DNA from 4 places in the Leminorella richardii genome. Region 1 is predicted to be linked to each of the others. Evidence: predicted binding sites of a transcription regulator. Region 1 holds the regulator's gene; each other region holds the start of a gene.
The links. The regulator ArgR, encoded in region 1, controls arginine synthesis, uptake and breakdown. The targets are predictions, from matches to a motif close to ANTGAATAAAAATACANT.
Positions count from the first base shown of each region.

Region 1 (2,189 bases):
CGCTAAACTATTACGCACAGACTATCGTGCAAAATGGCGCGATCGATGATGAAACAAAGCGCGTCTTCAGCAAGATCTCTGAAATGCGCAAAGACGCTATCGATGCGGATGAAGCCATCGCTGCCCTGCAGGGCGCAAGAGAGACCATTATTTCAGAACAGGCTCGCCTGCGTGAGAACCTTGGTCAGGTTCCCAACGGGAGCGACTTGCAGAAACGCTATCTGAAGCAAATGGAGCAGCAAGAAGACCAAATGGCTAGCCTGCTGGCGCAGATTGATACGGAAAAGGCCAAGAAAGCCAAGGCAGACGCTGCGCTTCGCGACTGGCTAGCCGGGCGCTCAAAGTGAGTTAACGTCGTTCGTATCGCTAGACTTCTGTTCTGAGCCGCCCTTTTTGAGCGGCTCGTTTTTTATTACTTAAAGTGCTTAAGGTGGCTTTCTGTAGGCAATAAAAAAGCCACAGCGGTATGCGTTGTGGCTTATTAAGCGTTAATAACAGAGACGTCGAGCGCTATAAACTAGCGCTATAAACTAAAGCTCTTGCTCAAACAGATCGAGAATTGCCTCGTAAAGCTGCTTAACGCTAAAGCCTCTGGCCGGTGTGGTAAAAATAGTGTCATCTCCGGCAATGGTTCCCAGAATGCCTTCTGATTTACCCATAGAGTCCAGCAGACGCGCTAACAGCTGTGCTGCACCGGGGCTAGTGTGTATAACGACCAGCGCGTCGTTGTAGTCGACGTCCAGCACTAGGTTTTTAAGCGGGCTGGTGGCGGTAGGAACGCCAAGCTCCGTTGGCAGACAGTACACCATTTCCATTTTAGCGTTGCGGATGCGAACGGCACCGAACTTAGTCAGCATTCGGGACACCTTCGACTGATTGATGTTTTCGAACCCTTCGTCGTGCAGTGCCTGTACGATCTCGCTCTGCGAGCTGAGCTTTTCTTCTTTCAGCAGGGATTTGAACGCTTTAATCAGATCTTCTTGCTTGTTTGGGTTTCGCATGCGGTACCGTCTGTTTTTAAATAATCATGGTGTCATTATGAATAAAAATGGGGCAGGACTCAAAAACCTTTGTCGATTCCTGTGAATACCACATATTTTACTTTTTCATCTTGCGACCATAATGCACTTAATTGGCTATATTGATGAACAAAAAGTTTTTAATCGCCGATTTTTTGCAGCATATCTCAAACTTAACGCTAAAGATTGGTGATTCTGCTAACAATCCTCTAAGCTTCTCCCTATCTTTTGCTCGATACATCTAAAGACAGATACAAAAAGGAGTACAGAATGAAAATTACCGTTCTCGGTGCGGCCGGTGGCATTGGTCAGGCTTTAGCTTTGCTGTTAAAAACCCAGATGCCTGCGAATTCCGAGCTTGCTCTTTATGACATCGCGCCAGTGACTCCAGGCGTTGCCGTTGACCTGAGCCATATCCCTACGGCGGTTAACGTCGTTGGCTTTAGCGGTGAAGACGCTCGCCCGGCTCTGAAAGGCGCGGATATTGTGCTTATTTCTGCTGGTGTTGCCCGTAAGCCCGGTATGGACCGCTCAGATTTGTTCAATATTAATGCCGGCATTATCCGCAATCTGATTGGCCAAGTGGCAGAAATCTGTCCGAAAGCCTGTGTTGGCGTGATCACCAACCCAGTCAATACCACCGTTGCCATTGCGGCGGAAGTATTGAAAAAGGCTGGCGTGTACGACAAAAACAAACTGTTTGGCGTTACAACTCTAGACATTATCCGTTCTAGCACCTTTGTTGCCGCGTTGAAAGGCAAGCAGCCACAGGACGTTATTGTTCCTGTTATCGGTGGGCACTCTGGTGTGACTATTCTGCCTCTGCTGTCTCAGATCCCGGGCATCAGCTTTACTGCAGAAGAAGTTGAGTCTCTGACTAAGCGTATTCAAAACGCCGGTACCGAAGTGGTTGAAGCTAAAGCCGGTGGCGGTTCTGCAACTCTTTCTATGGCTCAGGCCGCTGCGCGCTTTGCCCTTTCTCTGGTTCGCGCTATGCAGGGTGAAAAGAACGTTGTTGAGTGCGCCTATGTCGAAGGTGACGGCAAATACGCCCGCTTCTTTGCTCAGCCTCTGGTGCTGGGGAAAGACGGCATTGAAAGCATCAAAGATATCGGTTCCCTGAGCGCGTTTGAGCAAAAATCTCTGGAAGGCATGCTGGACGTGCTGCAC
Region 1 covers NZ_LS483470.1:3,250,472-3,252,660, reverse strand. The annotation lists gene DQM29_RS14890 (DUF4139 domain-containing protein) at 1-347, shown strand, start outside; gene argR (transcriptional regulator ArgR) at 531-1,001, opposite strand; gene mdh (malate dehydrogenase) at 1,290-2,189, shown strand, end outside.

Region 2 (2,189 bases), 1.6 Mb from region 1:
CTTTCTCAGCGCCGCCGTCGGCGTACATTTCGGCGGTATCAATAAGAGCCAGTCCACGCTCAATACCCTGTTGCAGAGTGCTAATTTCCTGCTGCAGGTCTGAGCTGCGTTCACCCATAAACCAAGTACCCTGCCCGAGAACGGGCATTTCATCTCCACTGGGTAGCGTGATATAGCGCATGCGCTGTCTGGCCATCGTTGACCTCCGTTAGGTGGTTAAAGCCTAGTGACGGGGCTGCTCCCGATCTTCTTCATCCTCTTCGGCGTCGTCGTCTTCATCACCGCCGCCGTTAGGATCTTCGAAGTAGGTGCCCCAGCCGTCGTAGTTGATTTCAAAGCGTTCAGCGAGAATAAATAGCTGTTCAACCTGCTTGTCGATGATTTCTGCGTTAAGCCCCACTTCGCTGATGACGTCACAGCACAGCAGCGTCAGGCCGTCTTCTACCTCAAGCTCTTCTGGATCGGTGACTTCATAGCCCAGCTTAAAGGCTTCTACTGCCGCTTTTTCCAGCGTATCGAAGTCTTCAGAAGAAAAGTGGTGTTCAATAGCGTACAGGGCGTCCGGATCGCTACCGTCTTCCAGCAGCTCTTCAATAATCAGTCGGGTCTCTTCACGCTGTTCTTCGAGCAGTGCGTTCAGTTCATCGGTAGACATAGTGGCCATGATAGTTCTCGCTTGTAATAGTTAGTTTTGGCTATTCTCACACAGTGCCCTGATAAGCTCCACCACAAAAGCGGGCGTTCCGATTAAACTTTAGTTGATTGTGAATTTTAATTCATATAGATTGATTTTAAATTCATTTTTTATCTCTATTCCACGTACAAAGTCGAGGAGAGCGACGATGCCTCAGTTTTACCAGCGCCACCTGTTACGCTTATTGGATTTTAGCCCAGAAGAGATTCGTTCTCTGCTTTCGCTGGCGGCCTCGCTGAAGAAAGATAAAAAGGCAGGCGTTGAGAAGCCGAGGCTAAGTGGGAAAAACATCGCGCTTATCTTTGAAAAAGACTCTACCCGCACGCGCTGCGCGTTTGAGGTGGCGGCGTTCGACCAGGGGGCTAGAGTTACCTATTTGGGGCCAAGCGGTAGCCAGATTGGTCATAAAGAATCTATCAAGGACACTGCGCGGGTGCTGGGGGGCATGTATGACGGCATTCAGTATCGCGGCTTTGGTCAACAGATTGTTGAAACACTGGCGCAGTATTCCGGCGTGCCGGTGTGGAACGGCCTGACTGATGAATTTCACCCCACTCAGATTTTGGCGGATCTGCTGACGATGCAGGAGTTCCTGCCGCAAAAGAGCCTGTCAGAGATGAAGATGGCCTATCTGGGTGACGCGCGCAACAATATGGGGAATTCTCTGCTGGAGGGCGCAGCGCTGATGGGTATGGATTTTCGGCTAGTCGCACCGAAGGCCTGCTGGCCCGATCCTGTTCTGGTGGAGGCTTGCCAAAAGGTTGCTAAACAGACCGGCGCAGTGTTAACCCTGACGGAAGACGTGGCAGAAGGCGTTAGCGGGGTTGACTACCTGTATACCGACGTGTGGGTCTCGATGGGTGAGGCTAAAGAGGTTTGGCAGGAGCGTATTCGACTGCTTAAGCCCTATCAGATCAACCGTCAGGTGCTTGAGCTGACCGGTAACCCAGATGTGAAATTCTTACACTGCCTGCCGGCCTTTCACGACGACCAAACGACGATGGGAAAACAGATGGCTCAGCAGTACGGTCTCCACGGCGGTATGGAAGTGACCGACGAGGTGTTTGAATCCCCTCACAGCGTGGTATTCGTTCAGGCGGAAAACCGGATGCACACCATTAAGGCAGTGATGGTAGCGACGCTAAGTAAAGCGTAGTGCGTTCTCTGTATGATAAACAGGAAGCCCCGCACTATGCGGGGCTTCTGCTTTCAGTCTTTCGCCAATTAGCCCACCTTAAAGCGAGCTGACCAGCATCTTGACAAGCGCTTTTCGCACTTTGCCCGGTTTACCGACGGTACAAAGAGGCTTATGCAGCTCTCCCGGGTAAAAAACGATGAAGTCGCCTTCCTGCATAGCGATAAGCTTTTCCTGAGGACAGGACGGGATAAACGCCAGATCTTTCTCCGCCAGCAGGTCTTCCGAGGTTTCAGTCGCCGGAAGGTTGCTGAATCCCATGCCCTCTACGCCGTTTAGCACAATCTGAATGTCCAAATA
Region 2 covers NZ_LS483470.1:858,878-861,066, forward strand. The annotation lists gene DQM29_RS04000 (aldo/keto reductase) at 1-196, opposite strand, end outside; gene rraB (ribonuclease E inhibitor RraB) at 224-655, opposite strand; gene argF (ornithine carbamoyltransferase) at 843-1,850, shown strand; gene DQM29_RS04015 (NanQ anomerase/TabA/YiaL family protein) at 1,929-2,189, opposite strand, start outside.
Region 2: the regulator ArgR is predicted to act here: its motif matches at 785-802, upstream of argF (ornithine carbamoyltransferase).

Region 3 (2,189 bases), 1.4 Mb from region 1:
CGGCCGAGCACTTCTTTACCAAACGTCAGGCTGCTGTTGATTGTCGCCGTTTGAACCAGATCGAAAATAGTGTGATCAAGATAGCGGTCGCCGCTTTTGCTTACCCCACCAATCTGGTCAGCCTCGTTCTGGGTTTGAGCCAGATACTGGGCCGCGCTACTGGTCGCGCCCTTGGTTGAAAGAGCAAAAACAGAGGACCCCCGCGCCGAGCGGTTAGTAAAGGCGTCCGCGTGAATGGAGATAAACAGATCTGCCCGCTGCGTACGCGCCTTTGCCACCCGAACCTTCAGCGGAATAAAGACGTCTTCATTGCGGGTCATATAGACCTTCATTCCCTTCTCTTTTTGGATCAGAGTACGAAGGCGACGGGCAATTTGCAGCACGATATCCTTTTCCCGCGTTCCGCGCTTGCCGATAGCGCCCGGATCTTCACCGCCGTGCCCCGGATCGAGCATGATCACCAGAGGCCTGTCCTTGCCAACCTTACCGGCCTGCGGTGCCTGAGCGGGCTGATCTTTTTCCAGCGCGCCCTGATTATACTCTTTCAGCAACGCCAGCAGCGGATCGTCAGGCTCTGAAGAGCCGCCGTTAGCCGGATACAAATCTACCACCAGACGGTTTTTAAACTCGGCGATAGGATTAAGGGTAAACAGGCTAGGATTGATGTTTTGCTTCAGTTCAAGCACCAGCCGAACCGTTTTAGTATCAAACTGCCCAACTCGCACCAGCTTTAAGTAGGGATCGCTCTGCTGCACCTGAGACGAAATGTTTTTCAGCACGCTGTTAAGCTGAACGCCCTCAATATCAATCACCAGGCGGTTAGGATTGGCGAGAGCAAACTGCTTATACTTTAGGGGAATGTTTGATTCCAACGTGATACGTGTATAGGTCGACGAAGGCCACACCCGCACGGCAACCACGGTAGCCATAGAAGCCGCCGCGCCGACGCCGCTAACGCTCAACAACCACGTCGCTGCGGCTCCCTGCAACAAACGGCGGCGTAAATAATTGGGCTCAGAGCTGGACATGATTCTCCGTTAAGTCAGGCAATACACGATAAGAACGAATAAAACTGGCGTAAAACTCTACCTAAGAGCGGCTTCGCTGTCACGCATAGGATGCGTGTTATCGGCCTTTTAGCCTCATGATTGCCCAAAACTCCTTGATACTTAGCACATATCGCTTAAACGTTATACAGATTTCATCTTCCTGCTTAGCACCTTCAACAGCGGCTAAAAGCGCACAGCGCTGAATATTCCACTTGCCTTACCGCTCAAAATAGAATAAAAATACAATAAAACCGAATTATTATGCAGAGGTCAAGTCATGAAGGAGCGCAGCACTGAACTGGTCGAAGGCTTTCGGCACTCCGTTCCCTATATCAATACGCACCGGGGAAAAACGTTCGTTATCATGCTGGGGGGTGAAGCCATTGAGCATGAAAACTTCTGCAACATTATTAATGACATCGGCCTGCTTCACAGCCTTGGCATTCATCTGGTCGTCGTTTACGGCGCTCGCCCGCAAATAGACGCTAGTCTGGCTCTGCACAACAAGCCTGCCGTCTATCATAAGCACACCCGCGTCACTGACGCCGAAGCGCTGGAGCTGGTTAAACAGGCAGCGGGTCGCCTACAGCTGGATATCACCGCTCGACTGTCAATGAGCCTTAACAATACGCCTCTACAGGGCGCACACATCAACGTCGTTAGCGGCAACTTCGTCATCTCTCAGCCTATGGGAGTCGATGACGGCGTCGACTACTGCCACAGCGGCCGCATCCGGCGCATTGACGAAGAGGCCATTCATACTCAGCTCAACAACGGCGCCATCGTGCTGCTTGGCCCCGTTGCCGTTTCTGTCACGGGTGAGAGCTTTAACCTGACGTCCGAGGAAGTCGCCACCCAACTGGCTATTAAGCTAAAAGCGGAAAAAATGATCGGCTTTTGCTCCTCTCAAGGGGTTGAGGATAAAGACGGGAAGATCGTTTCTGAACTGTTCCCCAACGATGCACAGACCAGCCTTGAATACCACGAAGCGCAGGGAGACTTTCAGTCCGGCACGGTGCGATTCCTGCGCGGCGCCATTAAGGCCTGCCGCAGCGGCGTGCGTCGCTGCCACCTGATCAGCTATCAGGAAAACGGCGCGCTGGTGCAGGAACTGTTTTCCCGGGACGGCATCGGTACTCA
Region 3 covers NZ_LS483470.1:707,902-710,090, reverse strand. The annotation lists gene amiC (N-acetylmuramoyl-L-alanine amidase AmiC) at 1-1,028, opposite strand, end outside; gene argA (amino-acid N-acetyltransferase) at 1,327-2,189, shown strand, end outside.
Region 3: the regulator ArgR is predicted to act here: its motif matches at 1,279-1,296, upstream of argA (amino-acid N-acetyltransferase).

Region 4 (2,189 bases), 850 kb from region 1:
GTCTTCCGCTGCCACCACAATCAGATGCTGACCCTCTACCGCTAGGCCGATATCACAGAACGGCTGATAAATAACCGATTTTAATGCCGGAAGGCCTTTCTCATAGATCCGTACCAGCGGCTTATCGCAATAGGCCTGAGAAAACGCCTCTCTGACCGCCGCTTCACTGATGCCCGGCTTAAGGCGGCAGGTGATGGTCGCCAGAATGCCCCGAGGGAAATTGCCCAAATGGGGGGTGAAAATCACCGGAATACCCAGGTGTGACGCAATTTCCGGCTGATGGCGATGGGTAAACACACCGTAGGGCTGCAGCGTCACTTCACAGAAGCTGGTCGTCATGCTGGCCTTACGCCCGGCACCGCTGACACCGCTAACAGCGTTAATGACCGGCCACTGCCCTTCATCCAATAATCCTGCTTCCACCAGCGGCTTAAGCGCCAGCTGAGACGCTGTTGGATAACAGCCCGCCACTGCAACCAGCCGAGCCTGTTTGATGCTCTCCGCCTGCCACTCAGCCAGGCCGTAAACCGCCTCTGCCAGCAGTTCACTGTGCTGATGGGTAAAGCCGTAATATTGAGTATAGAACTCGGGCTGATTCACCCTAAACGCCCCTGACAGATCAAACACCGTACAGCCCGCAGCCAGAAACTGCGGCGCCAGATCGTGACTGACTTCGTGAGCCGTCGCTAAAAAGACAACATCAATACCCTGTACCGCCTCGGCAACGTTAACCAGCGGGTTGAGTGGTAAGTCGACCTGCCCCTTAAGCTGAGCGTGCAGGTCAGAAATCTTTTTCCCCGCATCAGCGCTCTGGGCTGATACCCAAAGGCTTTCTAACTGGACGTTCGGATGGCGCCGTAAATAGCCAGCCAGCTCCGCGCCGGTGTATCCACTTGCTCCAACAATCATGGCTTTAAGCATAGAAATTGCCCCATTTGCGCATTCGAACCCTTTGGCAATCGCGACGCGCATCCTGTAATGTGAACCCAATGACGCTTAAGGTACGAAATTCTGTTCTCTTAAACAACAGTTTATTGTATTTTTATGCAATTAAAATGAATTTATATTTAAATAACATCTCCAAAGGCGGCCAACAGTGAATAACCAGCTCCCTTCATTTATGGAAATCTATCGCCAGCTGATCGCAACGCCCAGCATCAGCGCTACCGACGCGGCGCTCGACCAAAGCAACGAGAAACTCATCAATCTGTTAGCCGACTGGTTTGCTTCACTGGGCTTTCGGGTTGACGTACAGCCCGTGCCCGAAACGCGCAACAAGTACAACCTGCTGGCCTCTATCGGTGAGGGCTCTGGTGGACTACTGCTAACCGGGCACACCGACACGGTGCCGTTTGACGACGGGCGCTGGAGCCGAGATCCTTTTACGCTGACCGAGTTCGACAACAAACTCTACGGTCTGGGCACTGCGGATATGAAAGGCTTCTTCGCCTTTATTCTCGACGCGCTGAGGGATATTGACCTTAGCAAGCTGACTCATCCGCTGTATGTGTTGGCTACAGCCGATGAAGAAACTTCAATGGCCGGAGCCCGCTACTTTTCAGCCACCTCAGCCATTCGCCCTGAGTGCGCAATCATCGGCGAGCCTACCTCTCTCAAACCCGTACGCGCCCATAAAGGCCACATGGCGGACGCCGTGCGCATCACTGGGCAGTCCGGCCACTCTAGCGATCCAGAGCGCGGCGTTAACGCCATTGAAATCATGCACGACGCCATCGGCAGGCTTATGCAGCTTCGCGATCGGCTAAAAGAGAACTACCACAGCCCGTCCTTCGCCGTTTCTTATCCCACCATGAACTTTGGTCACGTTCACGGCGGCGACGCGCCAAACCGCATTTGTGCCTGCTGCGAGCTGCACTTTGACGTGCGCCCGCTGCCCGGCATGACGCTAGAGTCCATTGAGGAGCTCGTTCAGCAAACTCTGGCACCCGTTAGCCAGAGATGGCCGGGGCGCGTCAGCATCGCGCCGCTGCACGCCGCCATCCCCGGCTATGAGTGCCCAGTGCACTCACCGCTGATAGGCGTAGTAGAAAAGCTGGTGGGCGATCGCGCTGAAACCGTCAGCTACTGTACGGAAGCCCCTTTCCTTCAGCAGATGTGTCCTACGCTGGTGCTTGGCCCGGGCTCCATTGAACAGGCGCACCAGCCGGATGAATATCTCGCGACATCCT
Region 4 covers NZ_LS483470.1:128,397-130,585, reverse strand. The annotation lists gene argC (N-acetyl-gamma-glutamyl-phosphate reductase) at 1-921, opposite strand, end outside; gene argE (acetylornithine deacetylase) at 1,121-2,189, shown strand, end outside.
Region 4: the regulator ArgR is predicted to act here: its motif matches at 1,034-1,051, upstream of argC (N-acetyl-gamma-glutamyl-phosphate reductase).